DNA from 2 places in the Rhodococcoides navarretei genome. Region 2 is predicted to be linked to the other one. Evidence: predicted binding sites of a transcription regulator. Region 2 holds the regulator's gene; the other holds the start of a gene.
What was found. Region 2 encodes LexA, which represses DNA repair genes until DNA is damaged. Its sites were predicted from a motif close to CGAACANNTGTTCG; they were not measured.
Positions count from the first base shown of each region.

Region 1 (6,186 bases), 2.2 Mb from region 2:
ATCCGAAGGTACCCGCCTGATTGGCTGCGACCCAGATGATCTGATTCTCGAGCGCCCGGGCGCGGTCGTAGATGTCGAACCGCTGCTTCCAGCGGTCCTCCTCCATGTTCTCGACCGTCGCGGTGCGTGCCGTCGGCCAGGCGGAGATGGACGCGACGATCTCGGCACCGTCGAGCGCCAGTTCCCTTGCTGCCTCGGGGAATCCCTTGTCGTAGCAGATCTGCATGCCCATGCGGCCGATCGGAGTATCGAAGGCGGAGTAGCTGTCTCCCGCGTCGTAACAGAGGTTTTCACCGAGCGGCTGGTGCACCTTGCGGTACGAACCCAAAATGCCGCTGCCGTCGACCGTCACGGCGGCGTTGTAGCGGGTGTCGCCGTCCTTCTCACAGAAACCGAAGGTGATGACGGTATCGCCGGCCATGTCGATGACCCGCTTGATCTCGGGGCCGTCGAGCTCCAGAGCGGGCGGCAGCGCCTTCAGCCGACGCTGTCGCGATTCCTCGGTCTCGTCGCCGCCTCCGAGACTGGGCAGGTAGCCGCCGAGGCAGGCCTCGGGCAGGACGAGTAGTTGGCTGCCGCGGTTGCGTGATTCCTCGAGCAACGCGGCGATGGTGGCGTAACCCTGTTCCATGTCGCGGCCGAATTCGGCTGCGGCGACGGAGATGGTGACGGGCTGCGGGTGGGTGGTCATGCTTCTCCCAATCCGGTCACGGTGGATGTGACCGCGCGAGTGGTGATTCCATCGGGCCATCGCAGCGCGACGCCCGGAATGTCGGTGAGCTCTCCGCATTCTGCGGACAGTGCTGGTCCGGACGGTGCAGTAGGTGCACCGGGACGGTCCGCGGTGATCATCGCGAACCCTGGAAAACACGTGATCCATTCGCCCATCGACGCTGCGCCCGGCTTCGGTATCGACGCGACATCGAGCACGGCACCGGTTCCGCTCGCTTCGGCGAGCATTCCGGTGGTGCCTGCCAGGCCTGCCATCGAGACGTCCTTGGCGGCCTTGGGTGCGGTGCGGGCGACGAACGACGCCATGGTCGTCAGCTCTTCGGAGTTCCGGCGAGAGGACGAATCCCATTGCTGACCATGGTATCCGCGTCGCCACTCGCCTTCGATGTCCGCGGTGAGCGTCAGGCGATCGCCGACGCTTCCCCCGCCGGCCCGCACCGGGTTCGCTGTGCGCCCCAGAGCGGTGACCGACAGCGACGACGGCACCCCGGCCTGGGTGTGGCCGCCGAGTACCGGAACGTGCCATGCCGCAGAGGCATTGGCGAGACCACGGATGATGCGGGTCAGCCGACTCTGCGTGGGTGCTCCGACGGAATCGAGCATGCCGACGGCTCCTGCTCCCATCGCCGAGAGGTCGTTCAGGTTGACCAGCGCCGCACACCAGCCGGCCCACTCCGGGTCGCGGTCGACCATCGAGGGAATGATCGCATCACAGGCGGCGATCATGTCGCTCCCCGGTACCGGCACCCCGTCGTCGCCTCGAAATCCTTTGGCACCGAGCCCGAGTGGCTGCGCTTTCAGTGGCGCAAGGACACCGGCCAGCATCGCCTTGGTCGACGACACCAGCCGTTCGATCCTGTCGATCGGCCAGTACATCGCCACGTGCGGTGTGTCGGCCACCTCGACGTCACCGCGGCGAATCCACCCGAGCCGGGTGAACAGTTGCTCGTTGCTCTTCTGCACCGTCGCGTCGAAGCGAAGTACGCCCCGACTCTCGGCATGGGCGCAGGCCGCCCGAACCAGCGTCGGCCCAACGCCGGAGGTGCGCGCAGAGGCGGCGACCACCAGGCGACTGCCGGCCCACCACCCCAGATCCGTTGCCGTGCAGGGTGCCAGCCGCACTCCGCCGAGCACGGTGCCGTCTCGGTCGGTGGCGACCAGAACAACTGCTCGCGGATCGTCGTCGACGTCGTCGTGGTCGGTGCCGGCGAACAAACCCTGCTCGGCGACGAACGTCTCTGTACGCAGTGCCCGGTACGCATTCAGTTCTGCTGGCCCGCTGCACGGCTGGACGATGAACTCCGGCTGCACGACCGTGACTGCAGCACCGGACAATCCGGCGAGATCGTTGCCCTCTACGACGCCGTACATGTCAGCCTCCCGCGTTCTGCAGGACGCTGCACGCACCGCATGCCGCGCAGCCTGCCTTCTGATCGGATCCGAGCATCGCCGCGGCCTGCAGTTCCTTGGCGACGCGTCGAGTGATGTCTTCGAGCACGTCGCGATCGGGAGCCGTCGCCCGGTCGACGTCCACCGCCAACGTTCCGGCGAGAGGACGGAACGGGACGACGAAGGGGTAGACGCCCATCTCGATGAGTTCTGCTGCTCCGGAGACCAATTCGTCGGGATCCTCGCCGAGCCCCACCAGGATGTACGTCGAGACCTGGTTGCGTCCGAACACACGAACCGCTTCTTTCCACGCAGCGCGGTACTCGTCCATCGAGACCGAGGCCTTGCCCGGCATCCACTTGTGCCGAACGTCGTCGTCGAGGGATTCGACGTGGATGCCGATGGATTCGGCTCCCGCGTCGTACAGATCTTGAATCGTCTGCAGGTCGCCGGGAGGTTCGCACTGCACCTGGATAGGCAGCTGCGGAACCACCGCCTTGATGGCTCGCACACATCGGGCCAGATGACGGGCGCCGCGATCCTTCGCGGCCGAGGTACCCGTCGTCATGACCATCTGCGTGACGCCGTCGAGCCGCACCGCGGCCTCGGCTACCTCGGCGAGCTGCACCGGAGTCTTGACGGCGATGGTGTCGCCGGCCTCCAGCGACGCCTCGATGGAGCAGAAGCGGCAGCGTTGATCTGCGTCGTAGCGGATGCAGGTCTGCACGACGGTGGTCGCGAGAACGCTGGAGCCGTGCAGCTTCGCGATCTTCTCGTAGGCGATCCCATCGGCAGTGGCGAGGTCGTAGAACTTCGGCCGGTCCACGGCTTGCACGTCGAGACCGATGTCGTTGCCGTCGAACAGGACTCGGCCTTCTTCGAGTACGTACGGACTGAGCGGATTGCGCGGGATGGCTGCGCCGAGGCCGTCGATGCGGACATGTCCGTCGTCACTCGGCCCTGCACCGGCAGTTCTGGACACCGGCGTCGCTCCTCGAATGCCGAGCAGCGCCAGATCCACGCGCGTAGAGACGGACATAGGTGCCCCTAGACCATGTATGTCGAGTTGATGATGGCACCCTTGCGCGCGTAGTGGATCAGCGCGTCCTGCACGTCCAGGGGGTGTGCCGGGATGATGCCCTCGATGAGGTCTTCTTCGCGGCCACCGTGCAACGCGAGCCCGAAGCGGCAACAGAACACGGTGCCACCCTCGGCGATGAATGTCGCGAGAGAATCGTTGATGTTCTGCTCACCGGGGAAACCTGAGTCACCGGTCGTCGGAAAGCCACGGGTGGCAAGGCAATTGATAGCGCCGGGGCCGTAGAAGTACATGGCCGACTCGAAACCCTTGCGCAGAGCGCGCGTCGCTTGAAGTACTGCGACGAACGACACCGAGGACTCGTGGGCAATGCCGTGCACCAGTGTGAAGTAGCTTTCGCCGTTCTCCGCCTTGTAGTCGGGGAAGATCTTGGTGGACCCGTAGATGTTGCTGCCCTTGGGAAGTGACGGGTGCGGGATCTCTTCGAGAGACTTCTTGATGTTCTCGGCGATGGCCTGGTCGATATCTGACATGTGCTTCTCCTAGAGTTCACAGAGCTGACTGAATCGGGTGGACGCCTGTGGCCACCTGGGGAAAAGAGGTCATGTCCGGCGGGAGAGCAGATCCTCCGCGGCCATAGGACAAGTACAAGCCTCATCCATTTCCTGTTGGTCACACCCGGAACAACGCCGTGTTTCGAGGGCCTCACAGTGTTGACGTGGTGTTACGCGGATACCCTGGAGGCCGCTCCATCCATCCACCCGAACTTGACGAGGAACTCGATGATCGGCGCCGTCACCGGCTTGTTGTACGCGTTGTCCCTGGTCGTGGGCATCTGGGTACTCGCAAAGCTCGCCCTGAACCGACCCGTCCTGCTGAAGAACAGGTCCGATCGCGCACTGTTCTGGACCATCGCTGCGACCGAGGCAGTCGTCGCACTTCAAGCCGTCATCGGGTTCGTCATGATGTTCACCTCGGACCGCGAGATACATGAGCTGACCTTCGGGTCCTACCTCGTCGGACTGCTGTTCCTGCTCCCTCTCGGCACGTGGTGGTCCCTGGGCGACCGTTCCCGTGGCGGCACAGCGGTACTGCTCGTTGCCGTCCTCACCCTCGCAGCCATGGTGCTGCGCCTGAGCCAGATTTGGGCCGGATATGCCTGACAACCTCCAGCAAGCGACGCGCACCGGCTTCGGTCGCTTCCTCATCGCCGTCTACGCAGTGTTCGCCGTCGCCGCGACGTCACGCTCGATCGTGCAGCTGACCACACGATTCGACGACGCACCGATCGCGTACCTGCTGTCCGCCTTCGCGGCGGTGGTCTACATCATCGCCACGGTGGGACTGGCCCGAGCTACAGAAGCGTCACGACGAGTGGTGACGGTCTCCTGCATCATCGAACTCGTCGGAGTGATCGGCATCGGCACCCTCAGCTACATCCAGCCCCAGGACTTCCCGGAGCCGACGGTGTGGTCGCACTTCGGATCCGGCTACGTCTTCATCCCGGTTGTGCTCCCCATCGCGGGACTGTGGTGGTTGCGAAAGACGCGGCAGCAGTAGAAGTCTGTTCTGAATTCGCCCAATGGGCGGAAGTGTCGGACGTTCCCTACCGGCTCGTGGGCCGCCCGTGCCGCGATGTCGGCTCCATGACGACACCGGAGGCCCGACGATGGGACAGGTTATGCGCTATGCCGTCCGTCGACTTCAGGTGGGAAGTCGAGATACTTGCCGCGTTGCTCGTGATCGGAACCGTCCCGAAACCGGCGCAGCCGCACCTAGCACACTCCGCCGACAGGTTCTGCATAGCGAATAGTTAAGCAGGGCAACAGTTTTCGATTCAATCATGCTTGCCAGTCGAACGCACGTTCGATACACTTGCTTCCATGACCACGGAGATCTGGCAACTGAGCGAGAGCGAACTGCTCGCCGACGCCGCCACGGTCTCCCATGAAATTCAGTTGTCGGAGGCCCGACGGATCGCCCTCGTCGCAGAGATCGACACCCGTGTGAGCCGTGAGAAGCTCGGCTTCCCCGGACCCGCCGGCTGGCTGACCTCCACCACCCTGCTCTCGCCGTCCAAGGCCACCAAGATCGTCGCCCTCGCCCGCGGGTTGAAGAATTTTCCCGATATCGCCGACGCCGTGAACACCGGCGTCATGTCCGTCGATCACGCCGCGCTAATCCTCACCTTCGCCGAAACCCCACCCAAGGACCTCCCGGAAGAGGGCCGCGTCATGGCCCGAACCGCGCTGATCGCCGCCGCGACCGGGCCCGAAGCACGCACCGGCCGCATCCGGGCAGCGATCACCAAACTCGAGGACGAGTTCGGCGGCAAGACCCCACCACCCGAGAACACCGACCGCAACGAACTGTTCGCCTCCACGACCTTGAACGGCCGGCTGGTGGCGAAGATGGATGTCGACGCTGTCACCGGGGAGAAACTCCTCACCGCACTCTCCCCCCTGACCGAACCCCGCCCCGCAGCCGACGGCACCCCAGACGACCGCAGCCCCGCCAAACGCAGAGCCGACGCTTTCGGGCACATCCTCGACCAATACCTCGCCTCCAGCAATCGACCCATCGAAGGCGGCGAACGACCCCACCTGAACCTGCACATCAACCTGCGCGATCTCACCGACTTCCGCGACAGTGCCGACACTGCCGACGCCGACGACATCGCAGACGACGAAACTGCACGCGCAGCAACCGAATCCGACACCAACAAAGAGATACGCGATCCGGTCGACATCAACACCGGCAACCCCATCGACACCGCCCCAGCAACCGAGCCGGACCACGCAAACGGCAGCGGCAGTGACACCGCCAGTGGCAGTGAAGGTGACCGCTGTGCAACGGATCGTGGCGCATACAGGGACCTGTTCGGCGACGGCACGTCGGTCGGGTGGCTCCCCTGGATGGGACCACTCTCCCGCAACACTTCCCGGCAGTTGGCGTGTGATTGTGTTCTCACCGCGATCGTCATGGACGAGAACGGCAACCCACTCAACCTCGCCCGCACCGCCCGC
Region 1 is NZ_JBBPCN010000001.1:4,997,395-5,003,580, forward strand. Features, by position in the region: gene AABD04_RS23605 (carbon-nitrogen hydrolase family protein) at 1-691, opposite strand, end outside; gene AABD04_RS23610 (MSMEG_0567/sll0787 family protein) at 688-2,103, opposite strand; gene AABD04_RS23615 (MSMEG_0568 family radical SAM protein) at 2,105-3,160, opposite strand; gene AABD04_RS23620 (MSMEG_0572/Sll0783 family nitrogen starvation response protein) at 3,169-3,693, opposite strand; gene AABD04_RS23625 (hypothetical protein) at 3,943-4,323, shown strand; gene AABD04_RS23630 (hypothetical protein) at 4,316-4,720, shown strand; gene AABD04_RS23635 (HNH endonuclease signature motif containing protein) at 5,044-6,186, shown strand, end outside.
Region 1: a site for LexA is predicted at 5,016-5,029, ahead of AABD04_RS23635 (HNH endonuclease signature motif containing protein). Genes of this name have one in related genera too.

Region 2 (6,186 bases):
AGGCCGTCGACGAGCTGATGGCCGAGGGCGACGGGGACATTCTGGTGTTCCTGTCCGGTGAACGCGAGATTCGCGACACCGCCGACGCGTTGAACGACCGCAATCTCCGCAACACCGAGATCGTTCCGCTGTACGCGAGGCTCTCTGCCGCCGAACAGCATCGAGTGTTCTCACCGCACTCGGGCCGACGCGTGGTGCTCTCGACCAACGTCGCGGAGACCTCGTTGACAGTCCCCGGCATCCGCTACGTGGTGGACCCCGGCACCGCCCGCATCTCGCGATATTCATTGCGCACCAAGGTGCAACGACTCCCCATCGAACCGATCTCGCAGGCGTCTGCGCGGCAGCGGGCCGGCCGCTGTGGCCGCGTCGCCGACGGCATCTGCATCCGGCTGTACTCGGAAGAAGATTTCGAGTCGCGTCCGCAGTTCACCGAGCCGGAGATTCTCCGTACCAACCTGGCGTCGGTGATCCTGCAGATGACCGCACTCGGGCTCGGGAAGATCGACGCGTTCCCGTTCGTCGAACCGCCCGATCCGCGCAGCATCAGGGACGGCATCGGACTGCTCGAGGAACTCGGGGCGCTGAAGCCTGCCACCAAGGACGGCACCGCGGAGCTGACCCCCATCGGCCGGGAACTCTCGGCACTACCGGTCGATCCTCGGATGGCGCGGATGCTCGTCGAGGCCAACGGCAACGGCTCTCTTCGCGATGCGCTGGTGGTCGTGGCGGCCCTGTCGATTCAGGACGTTCGGGAGCGTCCCGCCGAGCATCAGCAGGCGGCGGACGAGAAGCATGCGCGTTTCGCGGTGGAGAACTCCGACTTCCTCGCGTACGTGAAGCTGTGGACCTACTTGCGCGAGCAGCGGAACGAGTTGTCGTCCAACCAGTTCCGACGCATGTGCCGCACCGAGTTCCTGCACTATCTACGTATTCGCGAGTGGCAGGATCTGCACGGCCAACTGCGTCAGATCACCCGTGGGCTCGGGTGGACAGTGCCCGACGCCGACTCCACCGAGACCGCCCTGCATCAGTCGCTACTGTCCGGGCTGCTCTCGCACGTCGGCCTCAGGGAGGGTGACAAGCGCGAGTTCCTCGGCGCACGTGGGGCGCACTTCGCGATCTTCCCCGGATCGGGTCTGTTCAAGAAGCCCCCGCGCTGGGTGATGGCCGCCGAACTGGTCGAGACCGGACGCCTGTGGGGCCGGATGGCAGCTCGCATCGAGCCGGAGTGGGCCGAGCGGTTGGCACCGCATCTGGTCAAGAAGACATACTCGGAACCACACTGGTCCATCAAGCGAGAATCGGCGATGGCCTACGAACGGGTGACGCTGTACGGCATTCCGCTGGTGACGCAACGCCCGGTGAACTATCACCGCATCGATGCGGAGGCGTCCCGCGAACTGTTCATCAGACATGCGCTGGTGGAGGGTGAATGGAAGACCCAGCACGCGTTCTTCCACAAGAACAGGGCTCTGCTCGACGACGTAGGCGAACTCGAACACCGAGCGCGGCGACGAGACATCGTCGTCGACGACGACGCCCTCTTCGACTTCTACGACGCACGCATCGCCCCGGAAGCGGTGTCGGCGCGGCACTTCGACACCTGGTGGAAGAAAGCCCGCAGGCAGGATCAGCACCTGCTCGATTTCACCACCGACACCGTCGTCAACGCCGACGCAGCCTCGGTACTGACCGGCGCGTATCCCGACGCGTGGCGACAGGGCGAGATTCAGTTCCCACTGACGTACCAATTCGAGCCGGGTACCGCCGCCGACGGAGTCACCGCACGAATTCCGATCGCACTGCTCGCCCAGGTACAACCGGTGGGATTCGACTGGCTGGTTCCGGGCATGCGCGTCGAGTTGGTGACGTCGTTGATCAAGACACTGCCGAAGGCGCTCCGTCGCAACGTCGTTCCGGCACCCGACTTCGCCGCCGCGGCACTGGCGGTCATGAAGCCGCGAGCGGAAACCTTGGTGACGGCCTTGGCACGCGAGTTGTCGCGGGCCGCGCAGTGCCACATCACGGCGAAGGACTTCGATACCGCGGCCCTGCCCGAGCACCTGAAGATGACCTTCACGGCCGTCGACCCGTCCGGAAAGGTGTTGGGCAGCAACAAGGATCTGATTGCTCTGCGCACGAGCCTGTCCGGAGAGGTGGGTCGTCAGGTCGCGAGCGCGGTCGGCGATGCAGAGCGCGCGCCGTCACTGGCCTGGACCTCGGGCACGTTGGGACGGTTGGAGTCGACCGTCACCAGAGAGGTCGGCGGTCAGAAGGTCACCGGCTACCCCGCGTTGGTATCCGAGGGGCCGGGCGTTGCGGTTCGAGTCCTCAGCACCCCCGCCCAGCAGCGCGCAGCAATGCGTTCGGGCACCAGAACTCTGCTGTTGTCGACGGCACCGAAGGGCACCAAAGCCCTGCTGGCCGGTCTGCCCACTGCCGAACGCCTTGCCCTCGGCCAGAATCCGTACGGCGGCGTCGATGCGCTCCTCGAGGAATGCCGAGTACTCGCGGTAGAGGAAGCTATGGATGCGCACGGTGGGCCCGTCCGAGATCCGGATGCCTTCGAGAAGTTGAGGGCACTCGTCAACGCCGAGGTTCCACGGCGCACTGCCGCGGTGTTGGCCCTGGTGCGCCCCGTGCTGACGGCAGCTCTCGCGCTGTCGGCGCAGCTACAGGCGTCCTCGGGTGAACCCGCCGACGATGTTCGAGAACAGCTCGACGGCTTGGTCTTTCGCGGGTTCGTCACCGAATTCGGTTCTCGCAGACTGGCAGACCTTCCGCGCTATCTTGCTGCGGCGACCAAGCGGCTGGCTACGCTGCCGAGCAGTGCCGGCCGGGATGCGGCGGCGATGGATGTACTCGATCGGGTGTACGCCTCGTACGGACGACTGCTGGATTCGCTTCCGGAGAACAGAAAGAACAGTTCCGGCGTACAGGAACTGTTCTGGATGATCGAGGAATTGCGCGTCGGGCTGTTCGCTCAAGGGATCCGTACGGCGTATCCGGTGTCGGAGAAGCGCGTCGAGAAGGCGATCTCGGATCAGAATCGATGACGCGCGGGGCTGTCAGTCGATGTCGGCGGACTCGCGATGCTTGCGGAGTTCGTGGATCTCTTTCTCGAAGTCCTCGGCCGAGCTGAACGAGCGGTAGACGGAGGCGAAGCGCAGGTAGGCCACTTCGTCGAGATCGCGGAGCGGACCGAGAATGGCCAACCCCACTTCGTTGCTGGGAATCTCGGCGGACCCTGCTGCGCGGATGGCGTCTTCCACCTGCTGAGCCAAGAGATTCAATGCGTCGTTGTCGACGTCCCTTCCCTGGCAGGCGCGCCGAACGCCTTTGACCACTTTTTCGCGGCTGAACGGCTCGGTCACACCGCTGCGCTTCACGACGGCCAGCACTGCGGCCTCGACCGTGGTGAATCGACGACCGCACTCCGGGCAGGAGCGACGCCGCCGGATTGCCTGCCCCTCGTCCATCTCACGCGAGTCGACCACGCGCGAGTCGGGGTGCCTGCAGAACGGGCAATGCATGGGGGAGCCTCCGTCGTATCCAACGCTCCGACGACGAGCACGCGCATCGGAGCAGTCAGTCGAGGATACTCAGTGCTGCTGGGCACGATGGGGCCGGTGGTCATCTGCCCGTTGTGTACTCGACGACCGCTCCGTCGTGTACTTCGACCACACCGGCCGGCCCCACGCCTGCGTCGGGTGCAGCGGCCCGTAGGTTCGCGATGCCGATCAGGCCGCCCGCGACGACCACAACCGCCAACATCCACAGCACGAGCGATCGCATTCGGACCGGCTGACCGGCGAAGTGCGCCGAGGTCTCGTCGAACTCGCGATCGGCGGCCTCACGATCGGTGACGTCGGTCCAGGTCGGCTCCAGAACCGGTAGGCACGGAGTCGTCAGCGCACCGCGCATCTCGATGGAACTCCGCAGCGCGGGACGAGCACGGCGACGACGCTCGACGACAGCGGACCGGGTACGGACACCTGCGGTGGTGGGGCGATCGGTGGTGATGGTCATCGGAACCTCGTCTTCGCTCGGTGGATCGATTGTTCGATCAGGCGTTCGATGGACGCTTGTTCGAAGTTCTATCACGAGGCTCCGACAAAGTCTGTAGAAAACGCGACACGAGTCGAACAGATGTTTGATTCAACAGCTGATACACGCTAGATTCGTGCCAGAAACCACACGCCACACGAGTCGACACCATCAACTCCAGTCCGCGCAGACCTACCACGCAGACCGGATCCAGAACACCAGCAGGAGGCCGACAGCATGAAGGACGAGACCTCGACGAGGTCGACCACGCGTTCCACGAAGACCGCAGCGGGAAAGCCGGCCGCAGAGCCGACATCCAAGGCCATGGAGGTCGGTACCGACATCAGTGCTGGGCTGACCGAGCGGCAGCGGAAGGTGCTCGAGGTCATTCGCGCCTCGGTCACCGAGCGCGGGTATCCACCGAGCATTCGAGAGATCGGTGACGCGGTCGGCCTCACGTCGACCTCGTCCGTCGCCCACCAACTCCGGACGCTCGAACGCAAGGGCTTCCTCAGGCGCGACGCCAACCGGCCCCGCGCCGTCGACGTCCGTGGCCTCGACGAGGTGCAGGCCGACCAGGCTGCCGCCGCGGTCGACGGTTCGCCTGCGTCCGAGGAACAGGATCGGTTGCCGACTCCGACGTTCGTTCCGGTACTGGGGCGGATCGCAGCAGGTGGCCCGATTCTGGCCGAGGAGGCCGTCGAGGACGTGTTCCCGCTCCCCCGCGAGCTGGTCGGTCAGGGTTCACTGTTTCTGCTCAAGGTGGTCGGCGAGTCGATGATCGACGCAGCCATCTGCGATGGCGACTGGGTGGTGGTTCGCCAGCAGTCCGTGGCCGACAACGGCGACATCGTGGCTGCGATGATCGACGGCGAGGCCACCGTCAAGACGTTCAAGCGGTCCAAGGGTGAGGTGTGGCTGCTGCCGCACAACCCGCTGTTCGAGCCGATTCCGGGCAACAACGCCGCGATCCTCGGCAAGGTCGTCACCGTGATGCGCAAGCTGTAGGGATCGTCACCGTGGTGACACGCGAAGGGCCGCAGCACACTGTGCTGCGGCCCTTCGCGTATCTCGGATCAGCGGATCACAGATTCAATCCGCGGCCGATGATCTCCTTCATGATTTCGGTGGTGCCGCCGTAGATGGTCTGCACACGAGAATCCATGTACGCCTTGGCGATCGGGTATTCCTTCATGTAACCGTAGCCGCCGTGCAGCTGCAGGCACCGGTCGATCAGCTTGACCTGATTCTCGGTGGTCCACCATTTCGCCATCGCGGCTTCTTGGACGGTCAACTTCTCTGCGTTGAGAAGTTCGATGAACTTGTCCACCATGATGCGGGTGGCAGTGGTTTCGGTGGCCAACTCCGCCAACACGAACCGAGTGTTCTGGAACTTACCGATCGACTTGCCGAAGGCCTTGCGGTCGCGGCAGTACTGGATCGTCATGTCCAGTGCCGATTCCATTGCCGCAGCGGCGACGACAGCGATCGACAGGCGTTCCTGAGGAAGGTTCTGCATGAGGTAGATGAACCCCATGCCTTCTTCACCGAGCAGGTTGGCGGCGGGCACGCGCACGTCGGTGAAGCTGAGTTCGGCCGTGTCCTGGGCCTTCATGCCGATCTTGTCGAGGTTGCGGCCTCGCTCGAATCCGGGCATGTCGCGTTCGACGACCAGCAGGCTGAACCCCTGTGCGCCCTTCTCGGGGTCGGTGCACGCCACGACGATGATCAGGTCGGCGTTGATTCCGTTGGTGATGAACGTCTTCGAGCCGTTGAGCACCCAGTCGTCGCCGTCACGCACGGCCTTGGTCTTGATGCCCTGCAGGTCGCTTCCGGTGCCCGGTTCGGTCATCGCGATCGCGGTGATGAGTTCGCCGGAGCAGAATCCGGGGAGCCAGCGCTGCTTCTGCTCGTCGTTGGCGAGATCGATGAAATACGGCGCGACGACGTCGTTGTGCAGGGTGAAGCCGATACCGCTGTACCCGCCGCGGGTGGTCTCCTCGGTGACGATGGCGTTGTAGCGGAAGTCCTTGACCCCGCCGCCGCCGAACTCCTCGGGCGCTGCCGTTCCGAGGAAGCCCTGCTTACCGGCCTCGACCCAGACGTCGCGATCGACGATGTTCTGCTCTTCCCACT
Region 2 is NZ_JBBPCN010000001.1:2,843,715-2,849,900, forward strand. Features, by position in the region: gene hrpA (ATP-dependent RNA helicase HrpA) at 1-3,059, shown strand, start outside; gene nrdR (transcriptional regulator NrdR) at 3,072-3,536, opposite strand; gene AABD04_RS13350 (hypothetical protein) at 3,637-4,032, opposite strand; gene lexA (transcriptional repressor LexA) at 4,375-5,058, shown strand; gene AABD04_RS13360 (acyl-CoA dehydrogenase family protein) at 5,135-6,186, opposite strand, start outside.